3 regions of the Arthrobacter sp. DNA4 genome follow, and region 1 is predicted to be linked to each of the others. Evidence: riboswitches for the same ligand, from Rfam matches in the RefSeq annotation. Region 1 holds a riboswitch; each other region holds the start of a gene.
The links. A riboswitch is a leader RNA that binds a small molecule or an ion and turns the genes downstream of it on or off. The one in region 1 is predicted to bind thiamine pyrophosphate.
Positions count from the first base shown of each region.

Region 2: it holds a riboswitch for thiamine pyrophosphate, as region 1 does, so the genes downstream of both, NMQ03_RS19310 (ECF transporter S component) here and NMQ03_RS14185 (FAD-dependent oxidoreductase) in region 1, are expected to answer to the same signal.
Region 3: it holds a riboswitch for thiamine pyrophosphate, as region 1 does, so the genes downstream of both, thiC (phosphomethylpyrimidine synthase ThiC) here and NMQ03_RS14185 (FAD-dependent oxidoreductase) in region 1, are expected to answer to the same signal.

Region 1 is NZ_CP101466.1:3,089,843-3,095,950, reverse strand. Features, by position in the region: gene NMQ03_RS14195 (RNB domain-containing ribonuclease) at 1-1,313, opposite strand, end outside; gene thiE (thiamine phosphate synthase) at 1,353-2,099, opposite strand; TPP riboswitch at 2,127-2,245, shown strand; gene NMQ03_RS14185 (FAD-dependent oxidoreductase) at 2,238-3,539, shown strand; gene thiS (sulfur carrier protein ThiS) at 3,536-3,772, shown strand; gene NMQ03_RS14175 (thiazole synthase) at 3,777-4,592, shown strand; gene NMQ03_RS14170 (hypothetical protein) at 4,667-4,969, opposite strand; gene NMQ03_RS14165 (DUF3107 domain-containing protein) at 5,027-5,251, opposite strand; gene NMQ03_RS14160 (TetR/AcrR family transcriptional regulator) at 5,314-5,979, opposite strand; gene moeB (molybdopterin-synthase adenylyltransferase MoeB) at 6,065-6,108, shown strand, end outside.
Region 2 is NZ_CP101466.1:4,162,614-4,168,721, forward strand. Features, by position in the region: gene NMQ03_RS19295 (UDP-N-acetylglucosamine 1-carboxyvinyltransferase) at 1-1,346, opposite strand, end outside; gene NMQ03_RS19300 (energy-coupling factor transporter transmembrane protein EcfT) at 1,476-2,276, opposite strand; gene NMQ03_RS19305 (ABC transporter ATP-binding protein) at 2,273-3,820, opposite strand; gene NMQ03_RS19310 (ECF transporter S component) at 3,820-4,443, opposite strand; TPP riboswitch at 4,511-4,651, opposite strand; gene NMQ03_RS19315 (heme-degrading domain-containing protein) at 4,737-5,279, shown strand; gene NMQ03_RS19320 (iron-containing redox enzyme family protein) at 5,456-6,108, shown strand, end outside.
Region 3 is NZ_CP101466.1:2,757,915-2,764,022, forward strand. Features, by position in the region: partial or broken gene NMQ03_RS12720 (hypothetical protein) at 1-137, opposite strand, end outside; partial or broken gene NMQ03_RS12725 (VOC family protein) at 278-1,101, opposite strand; partial or broken gene NMQ03_RS12730 (amidohydrolase family protein) at 1,248-2,331, opposite strand; TPP riboswitch at 2,409-2,516, shown strand; gene thiC (phosphomethylpyrimidine synthase ThiC) at 2,533-4,338, shown strand; gene NMQ03_RS12740 (alpha/beta hydrolase) at 4,335-5,069, opposite strand; gene ffh (signal recognition particle protein) at 5,173-6,108, opposite strand, start outside.

The sequences.
Region 1 (6,108 bases):
TTTCCGTTGCCGTTTCCGTTTTGCGGCTTGGATCCGGAAATGACGATGGCATCAAACTCCTGCCCGATGTGGTTCAGCAGCAGCGCCGCTTCCACGGTATCCAGGGCCAGGCGTTCCATTCGGGAGGCCAGCTGGTCCGATCCCGCCATGATGCCCGGGAGCAGCGGCAGGGCCTCCCGCGCCCAGCCGGGGACGTTGCCGCCGTTGCTCAGGGCCTCGCAGATGACCAGCACGAAGCGGTCCACCAGGCGGCGCAGCGGCGCGGTGGTGTGGGCGTAGGCGGCGCCGATGGCCGACTGGATGCCGTCTTCGGGGACAGTGCCATCGAAGGCGGTGTAGGACGCGCCACGGAACAGCATGCCGGCTGAGTGCATGATGGCCAGCTGCCGGGGATCGGTGGGATCGAGCGACCGGAGGTACTCGCCGTAGCTGACTTCCCCGTCCCACGGCCTGCCCAGCACCTCGGTCTGCAGCCGGAAATGCCGCAGGGACCGTTCATCCGGTGCGGGCATGGTGCGCAGGATGCCCACTTTGCCCTCCAGCATGAGCTGTGCGGCGGCCATTCCGGTCATCAGGGAAATCTGCGCATTCCAGTCCTCCACGGGAAGCTGCGGAACAGCGTCGATCCGGTAGCCGCCGTCGGGCAACTGGACGATCTCCTGCTCAGGCATGTTCAGGCTGGCGCCCCCGCGTGCCCGTTCCAGCGCCACCCGCTTCAGCCCCACCTCGCGGAGCAGCCCCAGCACGGGCGAGGCAGTCCCGGCGTCAAGATCGGCCTGGGCGCCTTTGTAGCTGAGCTTGTCACGGCTGATGACCCGCGCCCGCCGGACGCCCACGGACAGCACTGTCGCGTCGCCGTCGAGCGTGAAGTCCCAGACGAAAGCCGAACACTCCTGGCCGGGCAACAGGCTTCCGGCGCCCTCGCTGATCACCTCGGGGTGCAGCGGGATCCGGCCGTCCGGGGCGTAGAACGTCTGTCCGCGGCGCCGGGTTTCGGCGTCCAGCGGGCCGCCCGGAGCAACGAACGCCGGAACGTCGGCGATGGCGTACATGACCCGGTAGCCGTTTCCGTCCCGTTCGATGAACACTGCCTGGTCCAGGTCCGTGGAGGACGCCGGATCGATGGTCACGAACTCGACGGCGGTCAGGTCGTAGGACGGCAGTTTCAGCGCCGCGATGGCGGCCCGGGCGTCTTCCACTGCTTCGGCGGGGTACGGCCCCGGCAGTTCAAGTTCCGTCCGCAGCAGGCCCAGCGCCTCTTCCAGGGCGTTCTTGTGGTCATGGACGTTGGGGGCCAACCGATGATGTGACACAAAAATCAGCGTATCCCCAAGTCCCGGAATTAAGCAGGCTCAGGAGCCGGTGCCGTCCAGCGCGTCGAGCAGGGAGGCGGCGGCGGCCGCGGGGTCGGGTGCCTCCGTGATGGCGCGGACCACCACGATCCTGCCGGCACCCGCCTCCACCACGTCCCGGACGTTTCCGTGGTCGATGCCGCCGATGGCAAACCACGGCACGGGATCTCCGGCCTGCCGGGAGGCTTCGGCGGCATATGTCACCAGTTCAGGGCCGACGGCGGCCCTGCCGGGTTTGGTGGGTGTGGCCCAGACCGGACCCACGCAGAAATAGTCCAGCCCTGACGGCCCAACCGTTGCGGCCAAGGCGGCGTCCACCTGGTCGGTGGTGTGGCTGGAGAGTCCAATGGCCGCGTTTCCGTTGACCAGCGTCCGTGCTGCCGGCAGCGGAAGGTCCTTCTGGCCAATGTGGAACACCGGTGCCCCGGACAGCACGGCGATGTCCGCACGGTCGTTGACGGCCCAGAGCCGGCCGTGGCGTACCGCTGTTTCCTTCAGGACCGCCAGGAGGTCCAGTTCCTCTGCGGCCTCGATGGTCTTGTCGCGCAGCTGGATGATGTCCACGCCGCCGGCAAACGCGGCGTCAACGAACTCCGCGAAATCGCCGCGCGCCGTCCGTGCGTCGGTGCAGAGGTACAGGCGGGTTGCCTTGAGGGCGTCGCTGTGGGGCGTTGGCAACTTCGGCGGTGAGGGCCGCGGTGGCTGGAGCGTGGGGGCGGCGGGCAGGGATGAGGCGGACACATTCATGCCTGCAAGCCTAGTTCCTCTAAACTGGGCAGGTACTGCGGGAGCCTGCGGCAGCTGTCACAAAGCGCCGGGCTGAGAGGGCGTCAGAGCCGACCGCTTGACCTGATCCGGTTAATGCCGGCGTAGGGAAGGAACCACATGCGCAACCCCGTTGACAATGTCCCCGGGCCCGCCCATACCGGCATCCAGTCCACCGTCCGGGCCGACGTCGCCGTCATCGGCGGGGGAGTGGTGGGCCATGGCATCGCCTGGGAGGCGCAGCGTTCCGGACGCTCCGTTGCCCTGATCGATGACGCACCCGGAAACGGTGCCAGCTGGGCCGCCGCGGGCATGCTTGCCCCGGTCAGCGAACTTCACTACCAGGAGGAGGACCTCCTGGAACTGATGCTTGAGGCATCGTCCCGCTGGCCCGGGTTCGCCGCGGGGATCGCCGGCGCGACGGGGGCGGATTGTGGATACCTGACGACGCCGACACTCGCCGTGGGTGCCGACGCCGCGGACCGCCGCGCGCTGATGGACCTCCGCGCGGTACAACAGGCCAACGGACTGGGGGTGGAGCCCCTGGCCGTGCGCGAAGCCCGCAAACGCGAACCGCTGCTCAGTCCCGCCATCGCCTGCGCCCTGGACACACCCGCAGACCACCAGGTGGATCCCCGGCGCCTGGTGGCAGCCCTGCGGCTGGCCCTCGCGGGCGCTGCTCTTAGGTCCCCGGAGCTGGCCGCCGCCGGAGCGGTGGACGGGTATGCCGTACCCGACCGGGCCGCCGGCCTGCTGTGGGAGGGCGGAACGGTTACCGGTGCCAGCCTCGCCGGCGGCGGCACCGTCCTGGCGGCGGAAACCATCGTGGCCAACGGCCTGCAGGCAGGGGACCTTGGGGGCCTGCCCGACGGCCTCGACCTGCCACTGCGCCCAGTCCACGGGGACATCCTCCGCCTCGCCGTTCCGCAGCACCTCCAGCCCCTGGTGACCTCCACGGTGCGCGGCCTGGTTCACGGCGTCCCCGTCTACATCGTCCCCCGGCAGGACGGAACCGTGGTGATAGGGGCAACCCAGCGCGAGGACGCGCTCTCCGATGCCGTGAGCGCCGGAGGCGTCTACCAGCTGCTGCGGGACGCGCAGGCGCTGGTGCCCGCCGTCGCCGAACTGGAACTGCTCGAGTGCACCGCCCGGGCCCGCCCCGGTACCCCTGACAACGCGCCCCTGCTGGGCCGCGTGCGGGTGGATCCGGGGTCCGGAAACCCTGCCGACGGGCACGTCCCGGGACTCATCATCGCCACCGGGTTCTTCCGGCACGGCGTCCTGCTCACACCCGCCGCAGCCGCCATCTGCACGGCGCTGCTGGACGGTACATCCGATTCCCGCTGGGCGCCCTTCAGCCCGGAGCGGTTCTCCCGGCCGGCGGCAGCCGCCACCACACCCCACATCAAGGAGACAGCGTGAACATCACCCTGAACGGAAATACGCACGAGGTGGCCGACGGCGCCTCCATCACCACGCTCGTCAGCCAGGTCACCGGGCGCCCGCTGGCACCCAACGGACAGGCGACGGACGGCGGGAAACTGGGCGTCGCCGTCGCGCATAATGCCCAGGTGGTGCCGCGCAGCCAATGGTTCGCCACCGCGCTCGCCGAGGGCGACGATATTGAACTTGTCACTGCAGTACAGGGAGGCTGACGCCATGACCGAAACCAACACCATCAACCCCGCCGGAAACGCGGGTGCCGCCGACGCCCTGGTGATTGACGGCGTCGCCCTCGGATCCCGGCTCATCATGGGCACGGGCGGGGCACCCAGCCTGGACGGCCTGGGCGCAGCGCTGCTGGCCTCCGGCACCGCCCTGACCACAGTGGCCATGCGGCGGTACTCCACGGCTGAAACCGGGTCGCTGTTCCAGCTGCTGGTGGACCATGGGATCCGCGTGCTGCCCAACACTGCCGGCTGCTTCACGGCCAGGGACGCGGTCCTTACTGCGGAACTTGCCCGGGAGGCTCTGGAGACCGACTGGGTGAAACTGGAGGTCATCGCGGACGAGCAGACCCTCCTGCCGGACGCCGTGGAGCTCGTGGACGCCACGGAGCAGCTGGTCAACCGGGGGTTCAAGGTCTTCGCCTACACGAATGACGACCCCGTGCTTGCGCTGCGGCTGGAGAACCTCGGCGCCACGGCCGTCATGCCGCTGGGCGCCCCGATCGGCACCGGACTGGGAATCCTGAACCCGCACAACATCGAGCTCATCGTTTCCCGCGCCTCGGTGCCGGTGGTTTTGGACGCGGGGATCGGCACGGCGTCAGACGCCGCGCTGGCCATGGAGCTGGGTTGCGACGCCGTCCTGCTGGCCACGGCAGTGACGCGGGCCCAGAACCCCGCGCTCATGGGCGAGGCGTTCAAGCATGCAGTGATCTCCGGCAGGATGGCCAGGGCCGCCGGGCGCATCCCTCGCCGGGAGCACGCCCTTGCCTCGTCCGCGATGGAGGGCCGGGCGGAGTTCCTCTGACCCCACCGTGAGACAGGTGTGGCCACCACCCGGATGGGTGGTGGCCACACGCGTATTTACTGACCTGCCGGCGGTCAGCGCCGCAGAATGACAGTCAGCCGCTCCGTGTCCCGGCGCGCACGGGTACGGCCCAGGTAGACGACGGCGGCGACGGCTGCAGCTACTCCGACGACAATGGGCAGGACCCACGGAAGCCAGGTGGTCCCCGGCAGGTAGCCGAAGCCCGCGGTCATCAGGATGATCCACGCCAGCGCCGCAACACCCGCGGCAACACCGGCCGGCACTGCCGCGCCGTATTTGGCATGCCGCTTGTCATTGGCCCAGACGACGAAGCCGGCGGCGACGGTTGCCAGCACCACGATGGTCAGCGAAAGCATGGATCTCCTTGGAAAACTGCGGTGGCCCTGGAAGGGCAGAGGCTGAAACGGGCCGGCCTAGAACTGGCCGAAACCTACGCGCCGGACCTCCTCGGCACCAATTTCCACGTAAGCCAGCGCGTTGCCCGGAACAATGATCAGGCGTCCTTTGTCATCCTTCAGGCGCAGTTCGCTGCCCTCATTAATGGCTTCGCCAACAACCTTGGCCACCGTCTCCGCATCCTGGGTTGATTCCAGCACGATTTCGCGGCCAACGTTCTGAACGCCGATCTTAATTTCCAAGGGGGCCTCCCAGCCTGTGAAAGTACTCGTGTTTCTCTACGAGGTGTTGTCTTATTTGTAGTCTAGGACTCTTTGGGGAAGCGAGAGATTCCGCGCCAAGCTAAACGGTAGATGAGGTCGCTGGCCACATCGAGGTCCAGGTTGCCGTCCGTTTCCAGCCAGTACCGGGCGCTGACCTGGGCCATTCCGGCCAGGCCGCGGCCCAGGAGTTCGGCTTCCAGGTGGGGGAGCTTGGTGTCCTCCGCAATGACCCGGGCGATGGCGTCGGCGAAGGTCCGGTTGAAGGTTTCGAGCCGCGAGCTGACATCGGGATCGTTGATCAGGTCGGACTCGAACACCAGGCGGTGGGCCTGGTCGTCATTGGCGATGAAGTGGAAGTAGGCGCGCATGACGGCCTGGACGCGTTCATCATTGTCCGTGGTGGAGTTCAGGGCGCCCAGCATCAGTTCGGTCAGTGAGGCCAGGTGGCTTTCCAGCAGGGCGAGGTAGAGGTCGCGCTTGGAAGGAAAGTGCTGGTACAACACCGGTTTGCTCACATGGGCGGTTTCTGCAATCTCATCCATCGCCGCACCGTGGTAGCCGTTGGCTACGAACACCTCCTGGGCCGCGGCAAGGAGCTGTGCGCGGCGCTCATCCCGGGGCAAGCGGGCGGACCGCTGGCCTGCGGGGCGGGAGGGAGTTTGGGGTGCGGCGGAGGTCGGACGGTCAGCCCGTGCTTCAGGGACCACAGTTGTCCTTCTTTCCATTGCAGTTACCCTTCACTTTACTGCGGGGTAATATGACCCGGCGGTATCCCGGGGCATACATTGAAGTATGGCTTCGACTTTCACCGCAAATGTTGCAACCCCTGCCCTGGA
Region 2 (6,108 bases), 1.1 Mb from region 1:
CGCCACTTGGTGGGCCCGTTGACGTAGATCCGGTGCGGGTCCAGCAGCTGCACCTGCGCGCCGAGCCGGTTCAGCTCCGTCAGGTAGATGGCGCGGTTCTCGTACACCCAGTCGTGGATCATGGTCTGGCCGTGGGCATTCGCAGCGATGACGGCGAAGAACGGCAGGTTGTCGATGTTCAGCCCGGGGAACGGCATGGGATGGATCTTGTCCTCGGGGGCGCGCAGCTCGGACGGCTTGGTGGTCACGTCCACCAGGCGGGTGCGGCCGTTGCGCGCCATGTACTCGCCCGAAACCTCCAGCTTCTGTCCCATCTGGCCCAGCGTGGCCAGTTCGATCTCCATGAATTCGATGGGCACCCGCCGCACGGTGACCTCGGAGTTGGTCACGATGCCGGCCGTGATGAGGCTCATGGCCTCGATGGGGTCCTCGGAGGGGAAGTATTCAATCTCGGCGTCAATTTCCGGCTGCCCGGTGATCTTCAACGTGGTGGTGCCCACGCCCTCAATGGTGACGCCCAGCATCTGCAGGTAGAAGCACAGGTCCTGCACCATGTAGTTGGGGCTGGCGTTGCGGATCACGGTCGTTCCGGCGCGGTGCGCGGCGGCCATGATCGCATTTTCGGTGACGGTGTCCCCGCGTTCGGTGAGGACGAAGGAGCGGTCCCGGGTATCGGCAGGCGGCGCCTGCACGGTGTAGAACCCTGCCGTGGCCTCCACTGACAGGTCGAACTCGCGCAGTGCCTGCATGTGCGGCTCCACGGTCCGGGTGCCCAGGTCGCAGCCGCCGGCGTAGGGAAGCCGGTACTCCCGGGACTCATCCAGCAGGGGGCCCAGCAGCATGATGACGCTGCGGGTCCGGCGTGCCGCGTCCACGTCCATGGCATCCAGGTCCAGGACGGCAGGGCGGCGCAGGCGGAGATCCGTGTCATTGAGCCAGGTGCACTCGACGCCAATGCTGGTCAGCACCTCGACGATGCGGTTGACTTCCTCGATCCGGGCCAGGCGGCGCAGCACGGTGGTGCCCCTGTTGATCAGGCTGGCGCACAGCAGGGCCACGCCGGCGTTTTTGCTGCTGTTGACGTCGACGGCCCCTGACAGGGTGCGGCCGCCTTCCACCCGCAGGTGCGTCATCTGCGGCTTGGCCACGTTCACGATGCTGCGGTCAAAGATGTTTTCCAGCCGCTGGATCATTTTCAGGCTCAAGTTCTGCTTGCCCTGTTCCATCCGGGCCACGGCGCTCTGGCTGGTGCCGAGTTCGGCGGCCAGTTGCCCCTGGGTCCACCCCTTCTCGCTCCGGGCGTCCCTCAGCATGGCGGCAACGTGTTCAGCGGTTTCCTGGGTCATACGGCGAATATATCATAAATGAGTTATCCGGGATCCATCGCAGCTACCTACCGGCCCGGAAGGGGATCCCAGGAGGGCGGTACCCATTCGGTGCGATAGGGAGCCCTGCCTGGCCCCCGACCGCATGGCTTAACTCCCCAGCCACACCATATTCCAGGTACCGGCGGTAACAGCTGCGAAAAGGGCGAGCCCGGCCACCAGGACGCCGCCTGCCACCACCCAAAGGTCCAGCGGGCTGAAGGTGGACACCCGGGCCCAGGTCCGCGGGCCGCCGCCAAAACCCCTCGCCTCCATGGTCACCGCGAGCCTCGATGCACGGCGGATGGCCTGGACCAGCAGCCCGAAACTTTGCCCCAGCGTGGCCTTCACCCGCTGGCCCAGGCTGCCGCGGGCACCCACGCCGCGGGCACGCCGCGCCATCCCGATGGTCTGCCATTCCTCGGCCATGAGCCCCACCAAACGCATCGCTGCGAGGGTTCCCAGGACGAACCGGTGCGGCAGGCGTGCCTTCTGCGCGAGCGCGTCGGCGAGGTCGGTCGGATCGGTGCAGCTCATCAGGAGCACTGCCGGGAGGGCGATCGCAAAACCGCGCAACAGGAATCCGATGCCCAGCTGGAGGGACCCCTCGCTCATGGTCCAGATGCCGGCATCGAGCAGGATCCTGCCGCTGTCCGGCGCCAGGATGGAGGTGCTCCAGCCTCCCACGGCAGCGGCGAGGATCAGCGGCCAGCCGCGCTGCCACAGCAGGGACAAGGTGAGTCCGGCCAGGGGAAACAGCAGAAGTTCGAACACCAGGGCAACGGACGCCGACACCCAGTCGATGGACAGCGCCAGGACGGCCGTGATGAGCAGGACCGCCGCGAACTTGCTCAAAGGGTTAGCGCGGGCAAGGAGGGCGTGGTTGCCGCTCAAGGTGAGTTGCTGCCTCATGGCGCCACCACTTCGGCCGCGGCCATCCGCAGTTCCGCACCGCCCAGCGCCTCCGTGAATTCGGCATCATGGGTCACGGCAACCACTGCAGTGCCCGCATCAAGGAGCTCGGACAGGAACGATGCCAGTTCGGCCCAGGTATTGGCATCCTGGCCGAACGTGGGCTCGTCCAGGATCAGCACCTGGGGGCTGGCGGCCAGGACGGTGGCAACGGACAAGCGCCGCTTCTCACCGCCGGAGAGCGTATAGGGGTTGGCATCCACCAGCTGGGTAAGCCGCAGCCGCTCCAGCAGTTCCTCAACCCGGTCCTCGCCGTGCCCCAGGTGCCGGGGGCCGAAGAGCAGCTCGTCGAGCACCTTTCCGGTGACGAACTGGTGCTCCGGCTCCTGGAATACCGTGCCCACCCGCGAAATCAGCTGCTCGGCCTTCCACTTGTAGGGATCGATGCCGGCACCGCGGCTGAGGTCCAGCGTCGCGGACACTTTTCCGGACACCGGCTCAAGCAGCCCGCCGAGGGTCAGCGCGAACGTGGACTTGCCGGCGCCGTTGGCGCCGGTGATGGCAAGGGCCTGCCCGGCGCGGACCTGCGCGGCCACGCCTTCCTGGACCGGGACAGGCAGGATCTTCCGGAAGCCTTTGCGGCGGGGGCGTTCGCGGGAGACGCCCAGCTGCTCTGCGGCCAGCAGGAGGCTGCCTGCGCCGGGAGCCGGGACGGCGGCGCGGGCACGTGTGGCCGGCACGTACCCGGGTACCCAGACGCCCGCTGCGGCGAGCATGCTCCGCGCCTCCGTAAGTACTCGGTCCGGCGGCCCGTCCAGGAGCACTGCAGGATCGGCGGCGGAGCCCGGCTGCAGGACCACGATCCGGTCCACCAGGTCCTTCCAGACGGACACCCGGTGCTCCACCACCACCAGCGTCGCCCCGGTTTTGTCCAGGGAGCGGGCCACGGCGTCGCGGACCTCCAGCACGCCGTCCGGGTCCAGGTTGGCGGTGGGCTCGTCCAGCAGGATCAGTCCGGGACGCATCGCCAGGATGCCCGCCAGCGCCAGGCGCTGCTTTTGGCCGCCGGACAGGGCCGACGTCGGGTGGTCCAGCGGGAGGTGGGCGAGCCCGACGTCGGCAAGTGCCTCGTGAACGCGCGGCCAGATGGCGTCGCGGGGCACCGCAAGGTTTTCGGCGCCGAAGGCGACGTCGTCCCCCACCCGCGACAGGACCACCTGGGTCTCCGGGTCCTGCTGCATGAGACCGGCACGGCCGCGCCGTGCCCGGGGCGGGGCTCCGTCCACCAGCAGCGAACCGGACTCGTCGGCGTCGCCTGCCTCGCCGTCGTCGTTGATGTCTCCCAGGACGCCGGCCAGGGCGTGCAGCAGGGTGGACTTCCCGGCGCCGGAAGGCCCCAGCAGGAGCACCCGCTCCCCGGGGGCGATGTCCAGGTCAAGGCCGTGGACGGCGGGCTTGGCCCTTCCGGCGTGCCGCCAGCCCCATCCGCGGGCGGCGATGGCGGCAGGCCGGACCGTGCCGGAGGCGTCCTGGGAGGATGCCATCAGGAGAAGACGGGCTCCGTGGCAGCCTTGCGGGACGCGAAGGAGCCCAGCACGCCGGTGCGGGCCAGGCCGCGGGTGGCAAGCCAGGACAAAGCGCCAGCCAGGATGGCCCCGGAAAGGGTGGTCAGCACGATGTAGGCGAGCTTGTCCGCGCCGGAGTAGGCAATGTTCCAGCCCCACGGCGCAAACGAGTCATTCAGTCCGCAGAAGAACCCTGCCGCGGCGCTTACCAGCAGCGATACGGGCAGGTTGAACTTGCGGTAGACGAAGATCGCGAAAATGATTTCCGCGCCCAGGCCCTGGATGAAACCCGAGAACAGGACCGAGGCGCCGTACTGGGAACCCATCAGCAGTTCGCCGGTTGCGGCTACAGTCTCGCAGAACAGGGCGGCTCCGGGCTTGCGGATGATGAGCATGCCCAGCACCCCGGGAATCATCCAGCCGCCGGCGAGCAGTCCGGTCAGGGGCGGGTAGGCGGCGTTCATGGGGGCGGACAGTGCGGCGGCACCCTGGTCCCATGCCCAGAAGATGACGCCGCCCGCGATGGCCACCAGCGCGGCGACGACGATGTCCACGACGCGCCAGGACTTACTGGTGGTCTTCTTGATTGCTGCAGTGCTCATGTGATCCTCCTGGGAAACAGGAGGGGAAAGTGGACCCGGGTGCAGGCCTGTGGCCGTGCATCCGCGACACTTTGAGAACTCGACTCCCTTGCGCCGGTACTAACCGGATCAGGTTCGAGGGTCTGCGGCTGTCCGCACTCTCAGCGCCCACCTGCGGTGCCCGGCCTGTGCCAGGATGCCCGACGGCGGCGCTCCCCTGTCGTTTTTAGTGTTGCTTGTGGTTGGGTAACGCTGTCTATTTTGCCCAGTTGGGCGTGGTCAAGTTTACACCTGGCAGGAGTAGATTGAGGGCCATGACCGCCAATCCACCGGATGTAACCGGGTTCGATCCTGATTCCAGCGACGCCCAGCCGGAGGGCTCACTGGAGGCGCAGATTGCCCGCATCGAGGCAGAGGTCCGTGAGCTCCAGTTCCCCGGCTTCTCGCTGGATGATTCGTTGAACCTGGGCCTGCTCCTCGTTGAACTGGGCAAGGAGCGGTCATTGCCCATCGCCATCGACATCGCCAAGGGTGACCAGGTGCTGTTCCATGTCGCACTTCCGGGCGCCACGCCCGACAACGGCCACTGGATCCGGGCCAAGCAGCGCACTGCCCTGCGGTACGAGGTGCCCTCCCTCCTGGTGGGACTGCGCGGCCGGCTGGGCGGCGGCCGGATCGAGGACAACGCCTGGTTCGACCAGTCCCGCTATGCGGCACACGGGGGCGCGTTTCCGATCCAGGTCACGGGCGTTGGTGTGGTGGCTTCCGTGGCGGTGTCCGGCTTGCCGCAGCTTCAGGACCACGAACTGGCGGTGGAGGCACTGCGCGACATCCTGGGTTCGGCTCTGGACGAGTAGCGCCGGTTGACCCGGCGCAGCGGGACACGCACCGGTACTTGCCAAGCGGCCCCGGGCTGCTTAGCTTTTATTAGTAATCATGCTTACTATGTTGTCCCCCGGGGTACGACCACCACAGGGAATGGGAGCACCATCGGCGGCCGTTCCCCGAACCGGCGCGGCAACCAAGGAGCACCATGAGAATCCCGGACACCAGAGGTCCCATCAGCAGCGCCCTCTTTGCGGCCCTGTCCAAGGCCCCTGATGCTGCCACTCCGGAGCTGGACGGGCTGTACCGGCTGGTGGCGGCGCAGGTGGCGGGTACCGGTGACATCATTGCCGACGAAGACATCCAGCTGTCACTCTTTTGCCTGTACGAACTGCACTACTCGGGCCTGGACGGGGTCAGCGACGCTTGGGAGTGGGAACCGGCCCTGATCAGGGTCCGGCGACTGATCGAAGAACCCTTTGAAGCCGCCCTTCGCGCCGCCGCACGCCAAACCGCCGGTAATGTCGAACTGCCCGCCGGGATTGCCATGACCAGCGATGCCGTGGCCGACGTCCTTTTCGGCCTCGCCGCTATGGACACCGGCCCGAGCGTTTCCCGCTTCGTGGCACGGAAGGCAAGCCTGGAGCAGCTCAAAGAGTTCCTGATCCACAAATCCGTGTACCAGTTGAAGGAAGCGGATCCGCACACCTGGGCCATTCCGCGGCTATCCGGCCGGGCCAAGGCTGCCCTCGTGGAAATCCAGGCCGACGAATACGGCGGCGGCAGGCCGGAGCGGATGCACAGTGCGCTGTTTGCCCGGACCATGCGCGGGCTGGGCCTGGACGACAGGTACGGCGCCTA
Region 3 (6,108 bases), 330 kb from region 1:
TCGAAGTCGCTGATGCCCTGGATCCGCACCGCCTGGCTGGCAGCAGCACCGTCCCCGGAGCTGCGTCCTTCATCAAGGAGGTCGGCGCGTTTCAGCGCGGCGTCATGGGTGGCGACAAAGATCTCGGTGAAGCCCATGGCTGGTGCCCTTCTTCCGTTGGCGGAGCTGCGCGCCGGGCGCTGCCTGCCGCCCGGCCGTACGGAATCAGCCTAGTAGCTGCGGGGCGGTGGCGCACACCCGCGGGCCTCCCGCTCAGTGCCGCCCGGAGCGGGATCAATCAGCGGACGGCGACGCGGATCCGGTTCCGCCACGGGTCCTCGAACCGGAGCTCCGCACCGGTGTGGTGGGCGGGCACCCCGGCAACCTTCAGGCGGTCGGTCAGCGCCCCGACGTCGTCGCCGGAAGGTACCTCGATGAGCACCTCGCCCAGCCCAAGGGTGTCCTTGCGCGGTAGCGCCGCGGCTGTTCCAGACGTTCATGGCCATGTGGTGGTGGTAGCGGCCTGCGGAGACGAAAAGCGCCTGCCCGTGCCAACCTGCGGTCTTTTCGAAACCGAGCGTCCCCACATAGAAGTCGCGGGCGGTCTGCACATCGCCAACCTGGAGGTGGACGTGGCCTACGCCGGCCGCCGTCTGCCGCTGGCCCTCCAGGGACTCCTCGGTGAGGTACTGCTCAAGGTAGCGCTGCGGCGGGAGCGCCAGGCTGTCCATGACCACGTCGGTCCCATTCCAGGACCAGTTGCTGCGGGGGCGGTCCCAGTACAGCTCGATGCCGTTGCCCTCGGGGTCGGTGAAGTAGAACGCTTCACTGACCAGGTGGTCGGCACTGCCCGTGAAGGCCCGCGGCTCGTACTGGGCAGCAGTAGCGACGGTGGCGGCGAGGGAAGCCTGGTCCTCGAAAAGCAGCGCAGTGTGGAACAGGCCTGCTTCTCCCCTGCCGGGAAGGTGCAGTCCGGGGTAGCGCGAGGTGGACCAACGGCCTGCCCAGGCGGCCAAGGTAGAGCCCGCCGTCCTGCTCGGCCACCACCTCAAGGCCCAGCGCACGCTGGTAGTAGTCGGTCATGACCTTCATGTCGCCCACCTTGAGCATCACGGTGCCCATGGCGAGGTCGGCAGGAAGAAGATCCTGGCTGCTGGCTGATGCGGTCATTGAACGCTCCTAGCATTGGCGGCCGTCCCATTGGCGGCCTGTCACCTCTTAAAATTACTTGAAGCTTCAATTTATTCCAAGTCCCTGCGAGCCGTTTGTCAGCGAATGATCCGCCCGCCCAGCACCACGTGCTCCAGCGCATGAATGGTCTCCGGTACCGCCCGCGGGTCTTCCCGGCATACGACGACGTCGGCGCGGGCCCCTTCCTCCACTCCGTGCGCTCCCAGCCACGTTCGTGCTGCCCAGCAGGCGGAGTCGAGGGCCGCGTCCATGGGCAGGCCGGCGCCGTGCAGGGCCAGGATTTCGTCCGTGATCCTGCCGTGCCGGATCACGCTGCCGGCGTCGGTACCGGCAAAGATGCGCACGCCCGCGGCATGGGCTTCCGCCACCCGCTCGAGCCTGCGTTCCCACAGGGCGCGCATGTGCGCGGCATAGCGTGGGAACTTGGGATCCGCCTGCGCAGCAATGTCGGGGAAGGTGGCGATATTGATGAGCGTGGGCACGATCGGTACGCCCTGCTCCACGAACCGGGGCAGGTGGCGGGGCAGGAGCCCGGTGGCGTGCTCGACGCAGTCAATGCCGGCGTCCAGCACCTGGTCCAGGGTGTCTTCGGCGAAGCAGTGCGCCGTCACCCGGGCGCCTTCGTCGTGCGCCGCCTGGACGGCATCGCGTACGACGGCGGCGGGAAACGACGGCGCCAGGTCGCCGGCGCTGCGGTCAATCCAGTCGCCCCACCAGCTTGACCCAGCCGTCGCCGTCGCGCGCCTGCTTGCGGACGGCCTCCACGAGGCCGTCCGGTTCAACTTCCTCAGCGAAGCCCCGCAGGTAGCGGCGCGTCCGGGCGATATGGCGCCCGGCACGGATCAACACCGGGAAGTCCCTGCCACCCTGCATCCAGCGGGTATCCGCCGGCGAGCCGGCGTCCCGGACCAGGAGGGTTCCGGCGTTGAGGTCCGCCTGCGCCTGGTCCCTGGCGGCTGCGGGCTCCACAGGGCCTGCGGGGCCCAGGCCGATGTGGCAGTGGGCGTCCACGAAGCCCGGCAGGACCCAGCCGTCGAGTATCCGGCCGGGAGGAGTGTCCGGCTTGTTGAACGTGAGCCTTCCGTCCACCGACCAAAGTCCATGCCGCACCCGGTCCGGTGCGGTCAGGACGGGTCCACGGAAGTGGATGATGTCTGCCATGGCGCTCCTTTCGATGCCCGGTCAGGCTAGCACCGCAATTATGACAAGCCCGGTTCAGGGGCCTGTGGTAGCTTCGTTCCTGACCACACGGGTGCCCTTGCAGGGGCTGAGATCGGGCTGACGCAGCCTGCGACCGTTGAACCTGTCCGGGTAATGCCGGCGAAGGAAGTGAGTATTCCCTTGAGTACGCAAAACACCCAGTTGAACCCTGCCCTGCTGCCGTCCGCCGGGGAGCCCGGCGACGCATCGGAACAGCCCGTGACCCAGTCCCTGAAGTCCCATTCCCTCGCCTACCTTGCGGATGAGGCGTCCGGGATCCGGGTACCTGTGACGGAAATTGCCCTTGAACCGTCACCCAACGGCCAGCCGAACGCACCCTTCCGGACTTACCGGACTGCGGGGCCCGGCAGCGACCCCGTCCGCGGGCTGCAGCCCTTCCGCGCAGAGTGGATCGCGGCGCGCGGGGACACCGAGCCCTACGGCGGCCGGGAGCGCAACCTGCTCGATGACGGCCGGTCGGCCGTACGCCGCGGCGCCGCCTCCGCGGAGTGGAAGGGCGCACAGCCGGTGCCCCGCCGCGCCGTCGACGGCCGGACGGTGACGCAGATGCACTATGCCCGGCAGGGAATCGTCACTCAGGAAATGCGGTTCGTGGCGCTGCGCGAAAACTGCGACGTTGAGCTGGTCCGCAGCGAGGTTGCTGCCGGCAGGGCCATCATCCCGAACAACATCAACCATCCGGAATCCGAGCCGATGATCATTGGCAAGGCTTTCCTGGTGAAAATCAACGCGAACATTGGCAACTCCGCGGTGACGAGCTCCATCGCGGAGGAGGTGGACAAGCTGCAGTGGGCCACCCAGTGGGGTGCCGACACCGTCATGGACCTCTCCACCGGCGACGACATCCACACCACGCGGGAGTGGATCATCCGCAACTCCCCCGTGCCGATCGGGACGGTGCCGATCTACCAGGCGCTGGAAAAGGTCAACGGCGAGGCCAACGCCCTCACCTGGGAGATCTTCCGGGACACGGTGATCGAACAGTGCGAACAGGGTGTGGACTACATGACCATCCACGCTGGCGTGCTGCTCCGCTATGTTCCGCTGACCGCCAACCGCGTCACCGGCATTGTCTCGCGCGGTGGCTCCATCATGGCGGGCTGGTGCCTGGCCCACCACCAGGAGAACTTCCTGTACACGCACTTCGATGAGCTGTGCGAAATCTTCGCCAAATACGACGTCGCCTTCTCGCTGGGTGACGGCCTCCGCCCCGGTTCCACGGCGGACGCCAACGACGCCGCGCAGTTCGCGGAGCTGGACACGCTCGCCGAGCTGACGCAGCGGGCCTGGGAGTATGACGTCCAGGTGATGGTGGAGGGGCCGGGCCACGTTCCCTTCCACCTGGTCCGTGAGAACGTGGAACGGCAGCAGGAGCTGTGCAAGGGTGCGCCCTTCTATACCCTGGGCCCGCTGGTCACCGACATCGCTCCCGGCTACGACCACATCACGTCGGCAATCGGCGCCACCGAGATTGCCCGGTACGGGACAGCCATGCTCTGCTACGTCACACCAAAGGAACATCTGGGGCTGCCCAACAAGGACGACGTCAAGACGGGTGTCATCACCTACAAGATCGCGGCGCACGCGGCGGACCTGGCCAAGGGCCACACGGGGGCGCACGAACGGGACGATGCCCTGTCCAAGGCACGGTTCGAATTCCGCTGGCGCGACCAGTTCGCCCTGTCCCTGGATCCTGTGACCGCGGAGGCGTTCCACGACGAGACGCTTCCCGCTGAACCAGCCAAGACGGCGCACTTCTGTTCCATGTGCGGGCCCAAGTTCTGCTCCATGCGGATCAGCCAGGATATCCGTGACGAATACGGGTCGGCAGACTCGCAGGCGGCACTGGCGGACATGGCCTCCGGCATGCGGGAGAAGAGCCAGGAGTTCCTGGCCAAGGGCGGCAAGGTGTACCTGCCGGAGCCGACGGTCGCTGCCGGCAGCTAGGACGCCCGGGCGGGCTGGCTCCGGCTGACCCCGCTGATGAACTGGCGGATGACCCGGTCCCCGTCCAGGGAGTCCTGGGGCCGGTGCCCTCCCGCGGCAACGCGGTGCAGGGCACCGGTCTCCCTGAGGTACCCGGCAATTTCCTCGTAAAGCGGCTCCCAGCCACCAGTCAGGACCAGCGTGGGGACACCGGGAACAATATGCAGCGGCGCCTCCCAGGATGGCGCCTGGAGCCTGAGCCTGCGGGCGGAGCGTTTTTCCTCGATGGTGGTAAGCTGCTGGAGGTCGGTGGCGTAGACGCGGCGGACGAATTCGCGCTGGAAGTCCTCGTCACTGAGCTGGTGGCGGACGTCGAAAAGCGGCTGCATCAGGCTGATGTGCGCGGCCGTGGTAAGCAGCTCCGCCGTCAGCGACAGGCAGGCCGGCTCCACCAGGGTCAGCGAAAAGACCAGGTCCGGACGTTCCACCGCGGCCATCATGGCGGGGATCGCCCCCTGGGAGTGTGCCACCACATGTCCGCCGGCGGCCCCGCGGCCATCGTCGGCAAGCGACCCCAGGATGATCGCGGTGTCTTCCGTGAAGGAGGATTCCAGCGGCTCCGCGGCGGAATCGTAGCCGTGCCTGCGGAGGAACAGGGCATCATAGGCCAGTGCCATGCCGTGCTGGCGGGGCCATGCGGCGGCGCCAAAGGTACCGGCGCCGTGCACGAACACTACCCTCTGCTTGAACATGTCCCAACCCTATTCCACGGTGCCGACATCCCAACGAAAAAGCGCCAGGTGTCGTCTTGAGCAGTCAAAACGTCACCTGGCGCTTCCCGATGTTGGGGAACTGCTACTTGCCCATGAACTTGTCGAAGCCCTTGGGAAGGTTCAGCTGGGACGGGTCGAAGTCGCCGCCCTGCTGGCCGAAGGCCGCTCCTGTGGGCAGCGCCTTGGCAGCGTTGGCACGGCGGGCTTCGGCTTCCTTACGCTCCTGCGCAGCCTTCGCCGGGTTTCCGGACTTTGGCTTTTTCTTCGGCGCGTTCTTGGCGTTCTTGCGCGCACCGCCGCCGGCTCCGGGCAGGCCGGGCATCCCGGGCATTCCCGGCATGCCGCCCTGGGCCATCTTCTTCATCATCTTCTGGGCCTGGGCGAAGCGCTCCAGCAGGCCGTTGACCTCGGAGACGTGGACACCGGAACCACGGGCGATGCGGGCGCGGCGTGAGCCGTTGATGATCTTGGGGGCCAGCCGCTCGTGGGGGGTCATGGACCGGACGATCGCCTCGACGCGGTCGATCTCCCGCTCGTCGAACTGTTCCAGCTGCTGCCGGATGTTCTGCGCGCCCGGCATCATCATGAGCATCTTCTTCATGGAGCCCATGTTGCGGATCTGCTGCATCTGGGCCAGGAAGTCTTCGAGGGTGAAGTCTTCCTGGTCGGCGAACTTCTTCGCCATGCGGGCAGCTTCGTCTTTGTCCCAGGCCTTTTCGGCCTGCTCGATGAGCGTGAGGATGTCACCCATGTCCAGGATGCGCGAGGCCATCCGGTCCGGGTGGAACAGCTCGAAGTCGTCCAGGCCTTCACCGGTGGAAGCGAACATGACGGGCTTGCCGGTGACCGACGCGACGGAGAGCGCGGCACCACCCCGGGCGTCGCCGTCGAGCTTGGACAGCACGATGCCAGTGAAGTTGACGCCTTCATCGAAGGCAAGCGCCGTGTTGACGGCGTCCTGGCCGATCATGGAGTCGATCACGAACAGGACTTCGTTGGGCACGATGGCGCGGCGGAT